One region of the Ferrimonas sp. YFM genome, then DNA from elsewhere that is predicted to be linked to it. Evidence: predicted binding sites of a transcription regulator. Region 1 holds the regulator's gene; each other region holds the start of a gene.
The links. The regulator sigma-54, encoded in region 1, starts transcription at its own class of promoters, with help from an activator protein. The targets are predictions, from matches to a motif close to GTTGGCACGNNNNTNGNNT.

Region 1 (4,982 bases):
CAACCTGGACCGTGCCGCCAACATCCGACTGCTGGTGTGTGACGTGGACGGCGTCTTCTCCGATGGCCGCATCTACCTGGGCAACCAGGGGGAAGAGCTCAAGGCGTTCCACACCAGAGACGGTTTTGGCATCAAAGCCCTGCAGGGCACCGGCGTTCAGGTGGCGGTGATCACCGGCCGCCGCTCCGAGATTGTCCAGACCCGCATGAGCGCCCTCGGCGTCGCCCACATCTACCAGGGCGTAGAGGACAAGGTCAGTGCCTATGAGGAGCTGAAAACCACTCTGGGTCTTGAGGACCATCAGTGCGCCTACATCGGCGATGATCTGGTGGACGCCCCGGTGATGGAACTCGCCGGCCTGTCCGTGGCGGTCAACGACGCCCACCCGTTGCTGCTGCGCCAGGCACACCTGGTGACCGGCACCCGCGGCGGCTTTGGCGCCGTCCGTGAGCTGTGCGATCTGATCATGGAAGCCCAGGGCACCTTCAAGGACGCCAAAGGGATGAGCGTATGAAGCGCGAAGGGATAGCCATTGCCATCCTGTTTGGTGCCGCCATCCTGCTGACCTGGCGCTCCATGGTGATGAAGGACCAGGCCCAGGTGGACGTCAAACCCAGCTACCAGCCGGACTTCGTCGCCGAGAACCTGCGCAGCCGCGTCTACTCGGAGTCGGGCCGCCTCAGTGCCGAGATCAGCGCCGACCAGATGGAGCACTACCAGGCCCTGGCCCTGACCCGCCTGCAGGAACCGGACTATCTGCTCTACCCTGAAGACAGCCAGGGGCAGTGGCGGGTGCAGGCCACTCAGGGGCAACTCAGCGACGGCCGCCACGTGGTACTGGAAAATGATGTTATCATCACAGCCATCGAGCCCAATGAACCACTTAAGACCATCACCACCGACTATCTGGAACTGGACCTGGAGACGATGATCATGACCTCCAACCGCCAGATCAAAGGCAATGGCGAGGGCTTTAACATCACCGCCAAAGGGTTGTGGGCGGATCTGAATTTGAACCGGATTGAATTAAAGAGTCAGGTAAATGCCATCTATGAAACCCATTAAACTGCTTCTGGCCGCCATGATGCTGCTGGGCAGCACCGGCGCCGCAGCCCTGGACAGCGACATTCACGAGAAAGTGGAGGTCAAAGCCGATAACTCCAGGGCGGATCTGCCCAACGGCATGCTGATCTACTCGGGCCGGGTTCGCATCACCCAGGGCACCCTGCTGATCAACGCCGACGAACTGCGTGCCGAAGCCACCGACGACAAGGTGGTGACCACCCTGATCGCCTCCGGTTCTCCCGCCACCTATCAACAGATGATGGAGAACGGCAAGCTGGCCCAGGCCGAAGCCGCCGAAATTCGCTACGACATCCAGAAGCGCATCCTGACCCTGAAGGGGAAAGCGGAGATGCGCCAGTCCGGCAGCCTGGTCCAGGGCGACACCATCCAGTACGACCTGGAGAAGCAGATGCTGGTGGCCGAAGGCAACAAGGATGAGCAGATCACCACCATCTTCCAGCCTGCAGAAACCGATCTCAAATCCCTGGCCGAGCCCAAGGAAAAGAAAGAGGGTGAGAAGCAGCAATGACCCGCTCAACCCTGACCGCAGAGAAACTGGCCAAGGCCTACAAGGGCCGGGAAGTGGTCAAGAACGTTGGCCTTGAGGTCAGCACCGGCCAGATCGTCGGCCTGCTGGGCCCCAACGGCGCCGGCAAGACCACCACCTTCTACATGGTGGTGGGCCTGGTGCAGAACGACCGGGGCCGGATCCTCATTGACGGCGAGGAGATCACCCTGCTGCCGATGCACAGCCGTGCCCGCAAGGGGATTGGCTACCTGCCTCAGGAATCCTCCATCTTCCGCAAGCTGTCGGTGTACGACAACCTGATGGCGGTGCTGCAGACCCGCAAGGGCCTGAGCCAGTCCCAGCGGGTAGAGAAGCTGGAACAGCTTCTGGAGGAGTTCAACATCACCCACATCCGCGACAGCCTGGGAATGAGCCTGTCCGGCGGCGAGCGCCGCCGGGTAGAGATCGCCCGGGCCCTGGCTGCCGATCCCAAGTTCATCCTGCTGGACGAGCCCTTCGCCGGCGTCGACCCCATCTCGGTGATCGACATCAAGAAGATCATCCAGCACCTGAGAGATCGCGGCCTGGGCGTACTGATCACCGACCACAATGTTCGGGAGACTCTGGACGTCTGTGAACACGCCTACATCGTCAGCCACGGCGAGCTGATCGCCCAGGGTGAACCCGCCGCCATCCTAGAGAACAAGCTGGTGCGCTCGGTATACTTGGGCGACCAGTTCAAGCTATAGTAATTTGAACTCCCGACCAGGAATACAACCGGAAATAACAAGAAGGAATAAGGACAGGTTGTTGTAAATGAAGACTTCTCTACAGCTAAAGCTGGGACAGCAGCTCACCATGACCCCGCAGTTGCAACAGGCCATTCGCCTGCTGCAACTGTCGACGCTGGATCTCCAACAGGAGATTCAGGAGGCTCTGGATGCCAACCCCCTGCTTGAGGTCGAGGAGGATCTCAGCCCAGCCGTCCCCGACACCCCGGACACCGCCACCCGGGATGAGTTGGAGCCCGCTCCGGAAGCCGCCAGCCTGGACACCAGCGAGGCCCTGAGTCAGACCGACATGCCCGATGACCTTCAGGTCGACACCTCCTGGGACGAATACTACACCTCCTCCCCGGCCCCCATGTCCAGCCGGGAAGACGACATGCCCTTTCAGGGCAGCACCGGCGACAGCCTTCAAAGCCATCTGCTGTGGCAGATGGAACTGACCCCCATGTCCGATACCGACCGCGCCATCGCGGTGGCCATCATTGATGCCACCGACGAACGCGGCTACCTGACCCAGACCGCCGAAGACATTCTCGAAGCCATGGGCGACGATGAGGTGGAGCTGGACGAGGTGGAAGCGGTGCTCAAGCGGGTGCAACGATTCGATCCTGTGGGCGTCTGTGCCCGGGATCTGGCCGAGTGCCTGCTGGTGCAACTGAGTCAGTTTGATGGGGGAACCCCCTGGCTGGCAGAGGCCAGGATGCTGATCCAGGAGCACATGGATCTGCTGGCCAATCGCGACTTCCGCGGCCTGATGCGCAAGACCCGCCTCAAGGAGGAGGAGCTCAAAGAGGCGATGGAGCTGATCCAGACCCTCAACCCGCGTCCCGGCAGCGCCCTGGTCAGCGATAACGACCAGTACGTGATTCCCGATGTGGCGGTCTCCAAGCGCAAGGGGCGCTGGGTAGTGGAACTCAATCCGGACACCATGCCCAAGATCCGCATCAACGAACAGTATGCGGCCCTGAGCCGCAACAGCCGCAATCAGGCAGACAGCCAATTCGTTCGCGGTCACCTGCAGGAAGCCAAGTGGTTCCTGAAGAGCCTGGAGAGCCGCAACGACACCCTGCTCAAGGTGGCCAACTGCATCGTCCAGTTCCAGCAAGGCTTCCTGGAGTATGGTGACGAGGCGATGAAGCCCATGGTGCTCAACGATGTGGCGGAAGCGGTGGACATGCACGAGTCCACTATCTCCCGGGTGACCACCCAGAAATACATGCATACGCCCCGTGGCATCTTCGAGCTGAAATACTTCTTTTCCAGCCACGTCAGCACCGACAGTGGCGGCGAGTGCTCATCCACGGCAATTCGTGCTTTAATTAAAAAATTGGTTGCTGCTGAGAATCCTAAAAAACCTCTCAGTGACAGCAAAATGGCGGAGCTGCTGGCAGAACAGGGAATCAAGGTGGCGAGACGGACCATCGCCAAGTACAGGGAAGCCCTGGGCATAGCTCCATCCAATCAGCGGAAACAGCTGTAACCAGCAAAAAAGGAGGAACCTATATGCAAATCAATCTGACCGGTCATCACGTCGAGATCACAACCGCTCTGAGAGATTATGTGCACACCAAGTTCGACAAGCTGGAGCGCCACTTTGACCATATCTCCAATGTCTACGTGGTGCTGAATGTGGAGAAAGCACAGCAAACCGCCGAAGCCAAACTGAACCTGAGTGGCCGCGAAGTGTACGCGACCCACCACCACGACAACATGTACGCTGCCATCGACGGCCTGATCGACAAGCTGGACCGTCAGGTTATCAAGCATAAAGAGAAAATTTCACGCCATTAATCATGGACATAACCACGTTACTCAGCCCGGAGTGCGCCACCATCGCCGCTCCGGGCCTTAGCAAAAAGCGCGCCCTGGAGATGATCTCCCAACTGGCGGGCGAGCATCACGGCAGTCTCAACCCCCAGCAGCTGTTCGAAAGCCTGCTGGCCAGGGAGAGGATGGGCAGCACCGGCATCGGCAAGGGAATCGCCCTGCCCCATGGCCGGCTGGCGAACATCGAGCGCCCCATCGCCGTGTTCATCAAGTGCGACGAAGCGATCCCCTTCGACGCCATCGATGGCAAGCCAGTGGACCTGCTGTTTGCCCTGTTTGTCCCCGAGGACGCCGTACAGGAGCACCTGGCCACTCTGGCCGCCATGGCCAAGACCCTGCAGGACAAAGAGACCTGCCGGGCACTGCGCAAATGCAGCAATGACTCTGAGCTCTATGCCCTGGTGACCTCGTGAAACTGATCATCCTCTCCGGACGTTCCGGTGCCGGCAAATCCGTCGCCCTCCGGGTCCTCGAAGACCTGGGCTGCTACTGTGTCGACAACCTGCCCGCGGTGATGCTGCCCTCCCTGGTGGAGGAGATGCTGGATCAATGCGACACCCTGGCGGTCAGCCTGGACATCCGCAACCTGCCGGACCAGGCGGAACAGATTCCTGAGATACTCAAGCACCTGCCGGATTCCATCGAGCGACAGATCTACTTCCTGGATGCGTCGGATGCCAGCCTGATCAAGCGCTACAGCGAGACCCGCAGACTGCATCCCCTGTCGCGCAGCGGCACTTCCCTGGCGGAGGCGATCGCCTCAGAGACCCAACTGCTGGCCCCCATTCGCGACC
Region 2 (4,982 bases), 1.7 Mb from region 1:
GTGGGCCTGGTGGGTGAACGTGGCCGCGAGGTGAAGGAGTTCATCGAGGAGATCCTCGGCCCCGAAGGCCGGGCCCGCTCCGTGGTGGTGGCCGCCCCGGCGGACAACAGCCCGATGATGCGCCTGCGCGCCTGTGAAACCGCCACCCGCATCGCCGAGTACTTCCGTGACTGTGGCAAGAACACCCTGCTGCTGATGGACTCTTTGACCCGTTACGCCCAGGCGCAGCGGGAGATCGCCCTGGCCATCGGTGAACCACCGGCCACCAAGGGCTACCCGCCCTCGGTGTTCGCCAAACTGCCCAAGCTGGTGGAGCGCGCCGGCAACGGCGGCCCGGGACAGGGCAGCATCACCGCGTTCTATACCGTACTGACCGAGGGTGACGACCAGCAGGATCCCATTGCCGATGCCTCCCGGGCCATTCTCGACGGCCACATCGTTCTCTCCCGACAATTGGCGGAGAGCGGCCACTACCCGGCCATCGACATCGAGGCGTCCATCAGCCGGGTGATGCCCATGGTCACCGAACAGCTGCACCAGACCGCCGCCCAGATGATCAAACAGCTGTGGTCCGCCTACCGTCAGAACCAGGACCTGATCGCCATCGGCGCCTACTCCCAGGGCTCCGACCCCAAGGTGGACAAGGCGATCGCCATGCAGCCGGCCTTCAACGCCTTCCTGCGCCAGGAGATGCGCCGCCCGGCCAACTACACCGAGAGCCTGGAACAGCTGGCCCGGCTTGCGGCCAACTGCAAGTACTAGGGGCTGAACCATGGCGGATCCCAAGCAGCTGGCAAAGGTACTGGAACTGGCGGACAGGGAGCTGGAAGCGGCCCAGTTGCAGCTGCGCAGTGCCCAGTCCCAGGCCAACGCCCTGCGGGAGCAACTTAAGAGCCTGGAAGCCTTTCGCATGGACTATGTGCGTCAGGCGGCGGAGAAGACCGGCGACAAACTGGCGGCCAACCATTACCAGCAGTACTACCACTTTGTTGCCCGCCTCGATGGCGCCATCGATCAGCAGCATCAGCAGATCCAGGCCGCGGATCAGGCGGTGGGCCAGTTCCAGCAGCAGTGGCAGAAGATACAGCAGAAGCAGAAGGCCCTGGCGCTGCTCATCGACAAGGAGCACGCCCGGCGTCGCGCCCGGGCGGACAAACAGGAGCAGGTGGAGCTGGACGAGTTTGCCCTACAGCAGTATCTCCGGCGTCAGTCGTAGGGCCTTCAGAGTTCAATTCAGTCTTTTGGCGGCAGTTGGGAGTTGTGGCACGAAGTTTGCTCTTAACTTGGCATTAACGTAGAGCCGTCACCGGCCTCTGCCGGTTCCATTGTCAGCCAGGAGTTGTAACGACCCATGGAAGCTCGACTGCAGGTCACACAGACCCCCTCGGTGCTCAGCACCGCCCCCACCTCAAAGGGTTCGTCCGACGACGGCTTCGAGGCGGCGCTGGCCAATGCGACAGAAGCCGGTCAAAGCCCGCTGTCGCAGCCCCAGGCGACAGACGAGCAACCCGATGAAATATCAGGTGCTTCGCAGGAAGTTTCCGAAGCGGAAAACGCAGAGGCGCCTGCCGGGTCCTCTGAGGCAAAGGGCGCGGCTGATGCCCAGGTGACGCCTCAGGGTGAAGAGCAACAGCAGACTCAGGCTGAAGGGAAGGGGCCTCTCCTTACTCAGGTGGTGCCGACCGAAGACGCAGGTGACGAGCAGGCCGCAGCATCTGAGCCGCGGGATCCCTTTGCCGCCATCGAGCCCAAGGTGGCAACCCAGGCTGACCCGGAGCGGCAACAATCTGCCCCCGGCAACACCCAGGGGAGTGGGGTGCCAGCGCCTGAGGAGGTTGAGCCGGGCACACTGACCGCCGCCACCGAAACCGAACAGGTGGCCGCCAAGGCCGCTCAAGCTGGTGGTGAGGGGAAACAGCCTCCCATGGACAGGGTGGACCCCATTAAGGGGCACCCAACCGCCGACAGCGAACATCCGAAGGCGGAAGCCCCAGGTCAGGGCGTTGCCGCCCAGGCCAAACCCAGAAGAGGCGCGTCTGAACAGGGTTTGGAAAGCCGTTCCGGCATCGCCGCGGTCGCTTCCGTCAAATCGGACGCTGCCCCCTCGGTAGAACCGGAAGGAGAGGGGCTTCAGGATAAGGTTGCCGAACACAAAGCCGTGGGGCAGTTGCCTGCAGAGAAACCGGTGGACACCAAGGCCGAGGGTCAACCTGACCAGGCTAAGACCGAGGCTTCGCCCTTCGCTGTGCTCAAGCAAAGTGACGGCGAACTGGTCGAGGGCGAAGAGCTGGCCGCGGCCAGCGACAGCCCAAGGGCGGTGACCAAAAAGGCGCTGGCCGAGGCCCTGGGGGCTCAGCCAGGCGGCAAACCGGAAACGCCTCAAGCGGCGGATGGCAAGGACTCCCCCAAGACCGGGGCTAAAGAGGGGCCCAGGGCGCTCTCAGGCAGTGAGCTGCTGGCCCAGCTGCAAGGCAGCCGCGAGGTTCAGAGCAAGCTCGAGGGAGAGCCCCAGCCTCAGAAGCTGGACGCGGCCACCCGCCAGGCCCAGGGTGATACCGGCGCCATGAGTCAGGCCCCTGTCAGTCAGAAGCTGGCCGGGGAGAAACTGGACCCAGAGCTGGCCAAAGAGGTCAATGCCCTGCAGGGGGCTCAGGCCAAAGCCGAATCTGGGCTGCGCACCGCCCAGGGCACCGCAGAGATGACGCTGCAGCCTCAATTGCCGGAGGCCGTGCCTGTGGCGGCCACCACAGAGCAGGGTGAGGGGCTGGAGCTGGACACCGCCCATCGACTCCAGCATGGCAGAACCCCAGAGGCGGCCAGACCCGCCCAGGCTGAGGCTCAGCAGGCCGCCCTGCGACAGCCGGTCGCCGCAGAGCGGATGGCGCCAGAGCTGCGTGAGCGGATGATGATGATGATCAACAGCCGCACCAACCAGGCGGAGATTCGCCTGGATCCGCCGGAGCTGGGTGCCCTGCAGATCAAGATTCAGATGAACGGCGACCAGGCTCAGGTGCAACTGCATACCCAGCAGGCCCAGACCCGGGAGATGGTGGAGCAGGCATTGCCCCGTCTCAGGGAGATGCTGGCTCAGCAAGGCATCACCCTGGCCGACACCCAGGTCAGCCATGGCGGCAGCGGCCAGGCCGGTGCCCAGGAGGGCGACGGCAGCGGTGACGGTTCAGGCTCCGGCGCAGACGGCATGGTGGAAGCCAGTGATGAGGCCCTGGTCACTGTCCAGCAAATGACCGGCCGCAACGCCGATGGCGGTATCGATTATTACGCATAATTCGGGGTATGTTACCCTGAACAGGTTTTAGAGAAGACGGACTGACAACATGGCAGAAGAAGAGTCCCTGCAACTGGAAGTGAACGAGCCGAAAAAGCGCCCCAAGTGGATGATGATCGCCATCATCGCCGGTGCCGGCGTCCTGTTGGCCGCCCTGGTGGCGGGTGTGGTGATGTTTCTCAGTGATGACGGTGAAGAGGGTGCCGAGCAGGTGGAGATCAGTACACCGCTGACCCCGGGGGATGCCCTTTACGTGGGGATGCCACGGCCGTTCCTGTTCAATCTGCCCGGCGAGAAGCGCAGCTACCTGGTGCAGATTAAGGTGCAGATCCAGGTTCGCGGCTATTCGGACCAGGAGATTGCCAAGAAGCATATCCCCCTGATCGAGGACTCTCTGCTCTCCACCTTCAGCGAGGCCGATGCCAAGCAACTCTCCTCCCGCGAAGGGAAAGAGGAGCTTCGCACCCAGGCGCTGATCAATGTGCAGACCACCCTTCAGGGAATCACCGGCAGGCCCGTGGTGGAACGTGTCCTGTTTACCGGCTTTGTGATGCAATAAGAGAGTCTGAATGAGCGACCTGCTTAGCCAAGACGAAATCGATGCCCTGTTGCACGGGGTCGATGAGGTCGAAGAGGATGTTGAGGAGTCTGGCGGTCCCGATGCCAAGACCTATGACTTCTCCTCTCAGGACCGCATCGTGCGTGGGCGTATGCCCACCCTGGAACTGGTGAATGAGCGCTTTGCCCGTCACCTGAGGATCAGCCTGTTCAACCTGATGCGCCGCTCTGCGGAGATCTCCATCAACGGCGTGCAGATGATCAAGTTCGGCGAGTACGTGCATACCCTGTTCGTACCCACCAGTTTGAACATGGTGCGCTTCCGCCCCCTCAAGGGGACGGGCCTTATCACCATGGAGGCCCGCCTGGTGTTTATCCTGGTGGACAACTTCTTCGGCGGTGACGGCCGTTTCCAGGCCAAGATTGAGGGGCGTGAATTTACCCCCACCGAACGGCGCATCATCCAGCTGTTGCTGAAAACCGTTTTCGAAGATTACAAAGAGGCCTGGTCTCCGGTGATGGACGTGGAGTTCGAGTACCTGGATTCCGAAGTGAACCCGGCGATGGCCAACATCGTCAGCCCCACCGAGGTGGTGGTGGTCTCCTCCTTCCATATCGAACTCGATGGCGGTGGCGGGGACTTCCACATCACCCTGCCATACTCCATGATCGAGCCCATTCGCGAACTGCTGGATGCCGGTGTGCAGTCCGACAAGCAGGATACGGATCAGCGCTGGGGTAAGGCGCTGCAGGAGGAGATCCTGGATGTGCCTGTGGAGTTCTCCGGTACCCTGCTGGAAACCGAGATGTCCCTGAGTGACATCATGGAGCTGCAGGTGGGTGACATCATCCCGGTGGAGATGCCGGAGGAGATGATGGTACGGGTGGAAGATCTGCCCACCTTCCGCGGACGCCTGGGACGGGCGGGAGATCACAAGGCAATTCAGATCACCGAGCGCATTCCCCGTCCGGAAAGCTTTAAGTCCGAACTGCAGCTGATGCAGGGGCGCGGCGGTGGCAGCGACGAGATGGCCCATACAATGTTGGAAAAACTGAAAGAGAGCTCAAGCGATGAGTAACGACGACGATCTGTTTAGCCAGGACGACCTGGCCGATGAGTGGGCCTCGGCCCTGGCAG
Region 3 (4,982 bases), 1.1 Mb from region 1:
CTTCAAACAGGAAGCCGGTCATCTTCTCCTCGAGCATCTGGCGGTGCTCGGGGTTCATCATGTTGAGCTTGTGCTCATTGATCAGCATGGTCTGCTTCTTCTGCCACAGGCCGAAGGCTTCCTTGGAGATGTTGTCGAAGATCTTCTTCCCCAGCTCGCCGGGGTACAGCTGAAAGTCCAGGCCTTCAGCCTCTTTGTTCAGGTATTGGCAAAATACGGTGCGTGCCATGATCGGGTCCTTACCAGATTGGATTGCTCAGTTATACCAAATGCGGCCCTAGAACTCTAATCCCCGCGGCCGGTTACCAGGCTTCTGAGCAGCCCCTCCGTGGGGGCGGCCAGGCCCACCTGAATGTGGCTCCCAAGGGCAAACCAGTTGTGCTCCAGTTCGCCTACCTGACTCGGTTGGCGGCCCAGTTCCAGCTTTACCGGCTGGATGTCCAGATGATAATGGCTGAAGGTGTGGCGAAAAGGTTCGAAGTGGTGCCAGTTGGTGTCGATTCCCTGATTTTCCAGCCACTGTCTGGCCTGCTGCTCGGTGTCGAACTGGGGAAAGCACCACAGGCCGCCCCAGATGCCGCTGGGGGGACGTTTGTGCAGCAGGACTTGGCAGTCGTGCACCAGCATCAGCTGGACACAGGCCCGTACCGGCTTCTCCTTCTTGGGCTTCTTGCCTGGGTAGTCAGTCTGGTTGCCCTGGGCGTGGGCCTGACAATCCTCTCCGACAGGGCATTCGCTGCACTTGGGTTTTGTACGGGTGCAGATCATCGCACCTATGTCCATCATCGCCTGGTTGTAGGCCTGGATCTCATTTGCTGGTGTCACCGCCTCGGTGACCTGCCACAGCCGGTTCTCCACCGCCTTTTGTCCAGGCCAGCCGTCGATGGCCTGGTGACGTGCCAGTACCCGTTTGACGTTGCCATCGAGGATTGGGTGATGCTGGCCGAGAGAGAGGGAGAGCACGGCGCCGGCGGTGGAGCGGCCGATGCCGGGCAGGGCCATGACCTGCTCCAGAGTTTGGGGGAACTCGCCGTTGTGCTCGTTCACGATCGCCTTGGCGGCTTTGTGCAGGTTGCGGGCTCGGGCGTAGTAGCCCAGACCGGTCCAATGGTGGAGCACGTCATCCGTGGGGGCCTCGGCCAGATCTTTGACCGTAGGGAAGCGCTCCATGAATTTCAGGTAGTAGGGAATCACAGTTGCGACCTGAGTTTGTTGCAACATGATCTCTGAGATCCATACTCTGTAGGGACTTTTATCCTGTTGCCACGGCAGGGTTTTTCGTCCCGCGAGCCGGTACCAATGAATCACCCTGTCAGAAAATGGCTTCCTGCTCGCTTCCATCAACTATTCACCTAAATTACAATTGCCGCTTTTTGGCGTCACAGTGTAACGCCTTAGGGCTAAAAGCGAGAAGGTTGAGATGACTGAAGAGCAAAAGCCGGATCTGCCTGAGGGCAAGCGAATCCGCAAGATCCGCTCCTATGTAAAGCGTGAAGGACGCATGACCAAGGGCCAGGCCCGGGCCATGGAGGTCTACTGGCCCACCATGGGCCTGGAGCACGACATGGGCAGAATCGACCTGGCCCAGGTGTTCGGCCGTGAGGCGCCAGTGGTGCTGGAGATCGGTTTTGGCATGGGCAAGTCCCTGGTCGAGATGGCCGCCGCCGAGCCTGAGAAGAACTTCATCGGTATCGAGGTGCACGGCCCTGGTGTGGGCGCTTGCCTGATGTACGCCGAAGAGCTGGGTGTAACCAACCTGCGCGTGTTTGAACACGACGCGGTGGAGATCCTGGCCGATTGCATCCCTGATGCCAGCCTGGACCGGGTACAGCTGTACTTCCCTGATCCCTGGCACAAGAAGCGTCACCATAAGCGCCGCATTGTTCAGCCGGAATTCATTGAATCGGTGCGCAATAAGCTTAAGATGGGCGGCGTATTCCATATGGCGACCGACTGGGAGCACTATGCCGAGCATATGCTGGAGGAGATGAGTGAAGCCCCGGGCTTTACCAACACCGCCGAGAAGGACTTTGTGCCCCGTCCCGATTTTCGTCCCCTGACCAAGTTTGAAGCCCGTGGCCAACGCCTGGGTCACGGTGTCTGGGACCTTATCTTTGCTCGAAACAAATAGGAGAGCATTATGACCACCATTCCAACCGCCAAGAACCGTAGCCGCCGCCTGCGCAAGAAGCTGCGTGTAGACGAGTTCCAGGAGCTGGGTTTCGACCTGAGCTGGCGCTTCAACGACGATGTGACCGAAGAGCAGATCGACGCCCTGGTGGATCAGCTGATTGAGGAGGTGATCGAGCCTCTGAAGCTGGGTTACAGCGGTGGCGGCCACAAAGCCTGGGACGGCATCGTCTGCACCCAGAAGCTGGGCAAGTGCACCGACGAGCACCGTCAGGCGGTAGAGAAGTTCTTCGCCGACAAGCCGGTGACCGAGGTTAAGGCTTCCGAGCTGTACGACATCTGGTGGGGCTGATGCCCGACCTGGCTCTGCTGCAAAGCATCCACGAAGAAGCCCTGCCCCTTATCGGGCGGGGTCAGGTGGCGGACTACATCCCGGCTCTGGCCGGGGTGCCCGCCAACCGCCTCGGCATCGCCATCTGCACCGCAGATGGAGAGATGCTGGGGACCGGTGACTATCTTGAGCCCTTCTCCATTCAGAGTATCTCCAAGGTGTTTTCCCTGATTCAGGCCATGAGTCTGTATGAGGAGGAGGAGCTGTGGAAACGAGTGGGCAAGGAGCCCTCGGGTAACCCGTTCAACTCCCTGGTTCAGCTGGAGTTTGAGCACGGTATTCCCAGAAATCCCTTCATCAACGCGGGCGCCCTGGTGGTGAGCGACATGCTCCAGGGACGGCTGAGTGCGCCCAAGCACCGGATGCTGGAGCTGGTTCGCGAGCTCTCCGGCAATGAGCACATCGTCTGCGACAAGGCAGTGGCCCGCTCCGAGTATGAACACTCGGCCCGTAATGCGGCGATCTGCTATCTGATGAAATCCTTCGGCAACTTCCACAACGAAGTGGATGTGGTGATGAAGAGCTACTTCAACCACTGCGCCATCCGCATGAGCTGCGCCGATCTGGCTCGGGCGTTTTTCTTCCTGGCCAACAAGGGGGTCTGCCTGGGTGGCAGACGGATGATCAGCGAGCGTCAGAGCCGTCAGGTGAATGCCCTGCTGGCAACCTGCGGTCTCTATGACGGGGCCGGGGAGTTTGCCTATCGTGTTGGCATGCCTGGCAAGAGTGGCGTCGGCGGTGGCATTGTGGCTGTAGTGCCTGGCGAACTCAGTGTTTGCGTATGGTCTCCGGAGCTTGACCCTTCGGGTAACTCTCTGGCGGGAACCCGGATGCTGGAGTTGCTGGCCAAACGCCTTGGCCGCTCCATCTTCTGATGGCGATTCTCACCACATTCTGGTGAGCATTCCTACCAAGCCCTCTCCCATTTCAAGTCAACTATATAAATATCAGTGACTTATACTATTGGCCCAATATTGGCATTACCCAGGCATATCCAATTCAAAGGAGCTGAGTAATGTCATTGTCCAAAGTTGCCGCCGCCGTGATGCTGTCCTCCACCCTGGCCTCCGGTGCCGCCCTGGCCCAAAACCAGCAGTGTGATTTCTCCTTCAACCATGATCTGGTGATCAGCGACACCAAGCTGGAGGTGATGGAGAAGGGGCGCACCCTGTATCTGTTTGAAGATGGCCGACTGTGGGTTGAAGGAGACAGTGTTTCCTTAGATGGCAGTCAGCAGGACGCCATGAATGATTTCCAGCTGGCGGTCTACAACCAGATGCCCGCCACCATGGAGGTGATTGAGAAGGCGCTGGAGATGGCCAGTATCGCCCTGGATGCGGTGGCCACCGAGTTTGCCGAACTGGGCGTGGACATGAACAACCTGCGTGATGTCGCCGATACCCTGGCTCAGTCGGTGCGGGAGAAGATCGCCCTGGATGACGGCTCCTACCGTCTGGTGAGCGGTGACTTCGATCAGTTTGGTGACCAGTTCGACCAGGAGTTCGAACGTCAGCTGGAGACTGCCATCACCCAATCCATGGGAGCGATCATGATGCAGATGGGCTCCGCCATGGTTAACGGAGAAGGTGAGGGCTTCGAAGCCAAGATGGAAGCCTTCGGCGAGCGTATGGAGCGTATGGGAGAAGAGTTGGAGCAGCGCTTCGCCGGCCAGGAACAGGTCCTGGAAGCTCAGGCCGAAGAGCTGTGCCGCAGCTGGCAGCAGCTGGATGAGATGGAAAATCAGTTGCTGCAGCAGATCCCCGAACTCGAGCCTTTTGACCAGCTGGATGTAAAAGCGGACAAACTGGCCTACCGCTGGTACTAAGTTCACTCCACGGGGGCAGGCAGGCTGTCCCCTCTAAATTCAGTTCGCTACAGCGGACAATCTACTCCCCAAAAAGTTGATCCAATCTCCACTCTTTGCGGCATACCTGCATTTGCCGCTTTTTTTTTGTTTTCTAAAAGGGTTCAATGTATGGGTTAACCGGAGAGTGATATGCGTGAGCTGTTAGAACCCATAGTTATCTATACCCATGTAGTGCGTGCCCAGGGCTTTTCTGCCGCCGCCCGCCGCCTGGGCATTTCAAAATCCAAGGTAAGTAGCCAGGTAAGTCAGCTGGAACAACAGCTTGGCGTCCAACTGGTGCAGCGCACCACGCGCTCTCTGAGCCTGACTGAGGCGGGGGAGACCCTCTACCGTCATGGTGAGTCCATTATTCGTGAGGTGGACTCTGCCGTTGCCAACGTCCAGAGTCTGCACGATGAGATTCGCGGCGTGCTTCGGGTGGGCATTACCCAGGCCTTTGGCTCCATGCACCTGATGCCTCTGATCCCCGACTTTATGGCCCGCTACCCCAACCTGGAGCTGGAGATAAGCTTCCTGGATCACAAGGTAGATGTGGTCAACGAAGGGCTGGACCTGTTGCTTACCATGTCTGAACAGCTGCCCCTGGGGATGGTG
Region 4 (4,982 bases), 330 kb from region 1:
CCGCAATCCTCGTAAGGTGAAGCTGCCGGAAGCGGCAGACATCGCCAAGAAAGACAGGACCGCCTTCCTCCAGTATGCCGAGGAGCAGCTTGCGGTACTGGCACATCGTCAACAGATCATGGTGGCAATGCAATGAGCAGATACATAGGTCTGATGTCCGGCACCAGCATGGACGGCATCGATGCGGTACTGGTTGAGTTCCAGGAGGGTCACCCGGTGATGGTGGCCAGTCACACCCATGAGTATGAACCCCACCTGCTGGAGCAACTGCATCGGCTGTGCAGCACAGGTGAAGATGAGGTGAACCGATTGGGCCATGTGGATCGCCAGGTGGGCCGGGCCTTCGCTCAGGCGGTTCACGGCGTGCTGAAGAGCAGTGGCCTGGCCCCGAAAGATATCCGCGCCATCGGCAGCCACGGCCAGACCGTGCGACACCAGCCTGAGGGACTCAACGGCTTCAGCCTGCAGCTGGGGGATCCCAACACCATGGCGGTGGAAACCGGCATCGACGTAGTCGCGGATTTCAGGCGCAAAGATATCGCCTTGGGAGGACAAGGGGCCCCTCTGGTGCCTGCCTTCCACCAGTCGCTGTTCAGTGATAAGCAACCTCGGATCATCGTCAACATCGGCGGCATCGCCAACATCACCTGGCTGCCGGGGGATGACGGTCCTGTCCTGGGGTTCGACACCGGCCCGGGCAACACCCTGATGGATGCCTGGGCACGACAGAACATTCAGCAGCCCTTCGACCGCGACGGTGCCATGGCCGCCAAAGGCCAGCTGCAACCTGAGCTGCTGCAGCGGCTGATGACTCACCCCTACTTTGCCCAGCCCGCGCCCAAGAGTACCGGCCGGGAACTGTTCAACCAGGCCTGGCTGAATTACCAGCTGGAGCCCTTCATGAACCTGGCGCCGGAAGATATCCAGGCAACCCTGCTGGCGTTCACCGTGGAGACCATGGCCGCCGAGATCCGGGCACTGAGCCCGGACTGTGCCCTCTATCTGTGCGGCGGCGGCGCCTTCAACGGCCAACTGGTGCGCAAACTGGCTCAGGCCCTGCCTCAGCACCGCATCCAGACCACGGATGCCCTGGGGGTGCCCCCGCAGTGGGTCGAAGGGATGGCCTTCGCCTGGCTGGCGATGCGCCACGTGGAGGGACTGCCCGGCAACCTGCCGTCGGCCACCGGTGCCAGCCGCCCCGCAGTACTGGGCAGCTTGACCCCTAAAGGCTAGCCCTACTTCAGGCGGTCCCGGCCCACGGCGGAAAGCTCCACCGAGCCTGAACCGGTGTCTTTCAGCTTCACGTCGCCCGCCTGCTCCACCAGGATGTCGCCGGAGCCGTCGTCGATGGTCACGGTGCCGGTGACCTGGCTGATGGTGATGTTGCCGGAGCCGTCATCCACCCTAAGATCGCCCTGCACATCCTGCACCTTGAGGTTGCCGGAGCCGTCTTCGATGCGAATGTCACCCTTGATGCCGCTGACCACCAGGTTACCCGAGCCATCCTCGATTCGGGTCTCACCCTGAATATCACGCACCACCAGATTGCCAGAGCCATCCCCTATGGTGGCACGGCCACCAACCCCCAGGATCTCCGCGTTGCCGGACCCATCTTCCAGATGCAGGTCGGCCTGCAGCCGCATCACTTTCAGATGACCTGAGCCGTCTTGGGCGTGCACATTGATGCCGGCAGGGACCCTGACCACCAGATCAATATAGGGCTGCTCCTCCCCGCGGCACTGACGGTCATCGTCCACCAGAGCCTGGATCACCGCCTCATCGCCCTGACGCTCCAGGGTCAGGCGGTATTCAGTGGTCTCCCCCACATAGGCATCGGCCTCCATCTCAATGCGATTGCCCTCACTGCCTTCAATGGACAGGGCTCCGGCGCCCGCCCGCAGCCTGAGGCTCTCAATGCCGTCCAGATCCAGAGCCTCACTGATCACCTTGGGCCCCTGCCCCTGATAACAGGGATCGGCCCAGACAGGCAGAGCGCAAAGCAGAGGCAGGCTCGCCAGGACAGAATACGCGTTCATCGACACACTCCTTTTGGTCATTTTTGTGCTTCAGGCTATGTAAGCAATTGTCATGCCTGTTACATAAATTGTTGTTTTTGGGTGACTTAAAACTCACTTGTGACTAAATTGATTGCAATTAAGACCACAAAGTAGTGAGAATCCAAACTGGCCGCCCCCTTTCCACTCGCCAACCGGTGCGCAGTGGAGCGGGGAGACAAGGGGCATTCAGGCCAGAATCCATTAAAACAACAATAACGTCTGCCGGGCCTTGAGAGTTCATGCGCCAGGTAAGACGAATACTAAGGAACGCGAGAGTGACGCCGGCAGGCGGCACCAAAAACCCAGGAAGTTATTTAGGGAAAACTATGCAAAGAATCAGTGTACTGACCACCGCCCTGGTTACGGCGGGACTGGCCTCCAGCCTGCAGGCCGCACCCAGGCAGGTGCAGCTGGCCGATCCTGGGGTGATCAACCCCGAGCGCATCGAATACTGGATGGCTAAACGCGGCGAGATTAATGACTCCCACACCCGGGCCGAGATCGACGCCAAGGTCAAGCAATACACCGCCGGCGCCTTCAATCCAGAGACGCTGAAGCATGGGGTGTCCCTGGCGCCGCTTCATCACGGCCAGGATCACAAGTCTCCTCTGGTCAAGGCGATGACCCTGACCCAGAATGCCGAGGACAGCGGCAAGGCGGTCAAGGTTCTGGGGATCCTGGTGGATTTCCCCGACCTGCCCCATGACAACAATCGCCTGACGCGCCAGGACACCGGGATGTACTACTCCAGCTATCCCGCCAGCCACTACGACAAGCTGCTGTTTTCCAGCACCGGCTTCCCCGGCCCCACAGGCCAAACCCTGCAGTCTGCCCGCCAGTTCTACACCGAGGAGTCCGGTGGCAGCTTCGATTTCAGCGGCAAAGTGTTCGACTGGGTTACCGCCGACAACAATGCGGCCCACTACGGCGCCCACAAGGACGACGACAAAGACAGCGCGGTACCGGACCTGGTGTTCGAAGCGGTCTCCAAACTGGTGGCCCGCGGCGACGTGGATCTGAGTGAGTTCGATCAGGAAGACCAATACGACCGGGACGGTGACGGCAACGTCAACGAACCCGACGGCATCATCGACCACATCATGGTGTTCCACTCCAGCATCGGCGAAGAGGCCGGTGGCGGTTACCTGGGGGACAACGCCATCTGGTCCCACCGCTACTTCGTCTTCGACAGCAGAAACCAGCCCAGGGCGATCCCCGGCAGCGAATACAGCGTTTTCGGCTACACCATTCAGCCCATCGACGCCGCCGCCGGCGTCTGTACCCACGAGTTCGGCCACGATCTGGGTCTGCCGGACGAGTACGATCTCGAATACAGCGAACACGGCTCTCCCGTAGGCATGTGGTCCCTGATGTCCGGCGGCAGCTGGACCGGCACCCCAGCAGGCAGCAAGCCCTCCTCCATGAGCGCCTGGGCCCGGGACTACCTGCAAAAACGCTACGGCGGCAACTGGATCAACAACACCGACATCCAACTGGACAGCCTGAGCGAGACCCCGGCCAATCACAGCCTGGTGAGCGCCATCAATCACGACGGCATCAATCAGCTGACCCTGCCACTGCCGGCCCAGTTGGAGGCGTTCCACGGCCCCTACAGCGGCAAGTTGCAGTACTACTCGGGCGCCGGGCATGAGATCAGCACCAGCGCCGAAGCCAGCCTGACCTTGCCCTCCGGCAGCCCCAGGCTGAGCCTCAAGGCCCACTGGCAGATCGAAAGCGGCTACGACTACGCCCAGATCCTGGTCAATGGCAGCCCGGTATCCGGTAGCTACGCCAGCACAGTCAACCCCTACCACGCCAATCTGGGCCCCCACTACACCGGCAACTCCAGCTCCCTCGCCAACGCCGAAGGTGACGCGGGCTGGATCACCATCGAGGTGGACCTCAGTGAGTATGCCGGCCAGCGCATCACCCTGGGACTGCGCTATGTCACCGATCAGTCTGAAGGGGGCTACGGCTTTGTGGCCGATAACCTGGTGATCAGCAACGGCGCCGACACCGTCTGGCAAAGCGGCGGCGAGACCGCCCAGGCCATGACCCTGGACGGCTTCAGCCGCATCAGCAACTACCGTCCGGCTGCGGGCCATGGCTACTTCATGCAGCTGCGTCAGTTCAGCGGCAACGACACCGGCCTGAGCGGCACCGGTTACAGCCCTGGCGTACTGCTGTGGTACTACAACCGCGCCTACTCCGACAACAACGTCGGCACCCACCCGGGCTATGGCTTCACCGGCGTAGTGGATGCGGATCAGCAGCTGATCCCAAACCAGGGCACCACCATCCAGATCAAGGATGCGGCCTTCAGCCGATACGCCCAGACGGCTGGCTACAACGACCCCAACCTGGCCCCCATCTCCGAGTTCGATGACGCCAAGGATTACAGCGCCCCCAGCCAGAAGCAGTCCGGCCTGGTGCTGCCCAAGGTGGGCCTGAAGATGGCGGTCACCGAGCAGGCCAGCAACTCGGCCACCGCCACCCTGGCGCTGACCAAGAGCGGCGGCGGCTTCAACATCGCCAGCCTGACCACCGCCAGCAACGGCCTGACCCTGAGTGCTCAGGCGACCACGGAGAATGGTCAGGGCACGGTGAGCTACATCTGGGAGACCGGCGATGGCGAGACCTACGACACCGCCTCCATCAGCCACACCTACCCCTCAGACGGCACCTATACCCTGACCCTAACCGCCCTGGATGAGGCCGGTCGGGTGTTGGAAAGCAGCCGCTCCGTCGTGGTCACTGCTGATGGCACGCCGACTCTGGCGGGCAGCATCGCCAGCAACGTCGAAGGGGCCACCGTCTCCTTTAGCTCCGACATCAGCGGTGGCACCGCTCCCTACCGCTACCAGTGGAGCTTTGGTGACGACGCCAGCAGCACCCAGGCCAACCCGAGCCACAGCTACGAGTTCA

Region 2: a site for sigma-54 is predicted at 1,260-1,278, ahead of QUE41_RS05765 (flagellar hook-length control protein FliK). Genes of this name have one in related genera too.
Region 3: a site for sigma-54 is predicted at 3,484-3,502, ahead of QUE41_RS03145 (DUF2884 family protein). Genes of this name have one in related genera too.
Region 4: a site for sigma-54 is predicted at 2,078-2,096, ahead of QUE41_RS17830 (DUF4097 family beta strand repeat-containing protein). Genes of this name have one in related genera too.

Annotation. Positions count from the first base shown of each region.
Region 1 covers NZ_AP027368.1:4,201,598-4,206,579, forward strand. Annotated here, with positions in the region: gene kdsC (3-deoxy-manno-octulosonate-8-phosphatase KdsC) at 1-514, shown strand, start outside; gene lptC (LPS export ABC transporter periplasmic protein LptC) at 511-1,065, shown strand; gene lptA (lipopolysaccharide transport periplasmic protein LptA) at 1,052-1,594, shown strand; gene lptB (LPS export ABC transporter ATP-binding protein) at 1,591-2,322, shown strand; gene QUE41_RS19455 (RNA polymerase factor sigma-54) at 2,390-3,841, shown strand; gene hpf (ribosome hibernation promoting factor) at 3,865-4,152, shown strand; gene ptsN (PTS IIA-like nitrogen regulatory protein PtsN) at 4,155-4,601, shown strand; gene rapZ (RNase adapter RapZ) at 4,598-4,982, shown strand, end outside.
Region 2 covers NZ_AP027368.1:1,201,005-1,205,986, forward strand. Annotated here, with positions in the region: gene fliI (flagellar protein export ATPase FliI) at 1-762, shown strand, start outside; gene fliJ (flagellar export protein FliJ) at 773-1,216, shown strand; gene QUE41_RS05765 (flagellar hook-length control protein FliK) at 1,352-3,286, shown strand; gene fliL (flagellar basal body-associated protein FliL) at 3,336-3,845, shown strand; gene fliM (flagellar motor switch protein FliM) at 3,856-4,923, shown strand; gene fliN (flagellar motor switch protein FliN) at 4,916-4,982, shown strand, end outside.
Region 3 covers NZ_AP027368.1:656,415-661,396, forward strand. Annotated here, with positions in the region: gene QUE41_RS03120 (oxidative damage protection protein) at 1-229, opposite strand, end outside; gene mutY (A/G-specific adenine glycosylase) at 286-1,341, opposite strand; gene trmB (tRNA (guanosine(46)-N7)-methyltransferase TrmB) at 1,421-2,131, shown strand; gene QUE41_RS03135 (50S ribosome-binding protein YggL) at 2,141-2,482, shown strand; gene glsB (glutaminase B) at 2,482-3,396, shown strand; gene QUE41_RS03145 (DUF2884 family protein) at 3,537-4,346, shown strand; gene QUE41_RS03150 (LysR family transcriptional regulator) at 4,518-4,982, shown strand, end outside.
Region 4 covers NZ_AP027368.1:3,871,234-3,876,215, forward strand. Annotated here, with positions in the region: gene QUE41_RS17820 (peptidoglycan DD-metalloendopeptidase family protein) at 1-136, shown strand, start outside; gene QUE41_RS17825 (anhydro-N-acetylmuramic acid kinase) at 133-1,233, shown strand; gene QUE41_RS17830 (DUF4097 family beta strand repeat-containing protein) at 1,236-2,036, opposite strand; gene QUE41_RS17835 (immune inhibitor A domain-containing protein) at 2,384-4,982, shown strand, end outside.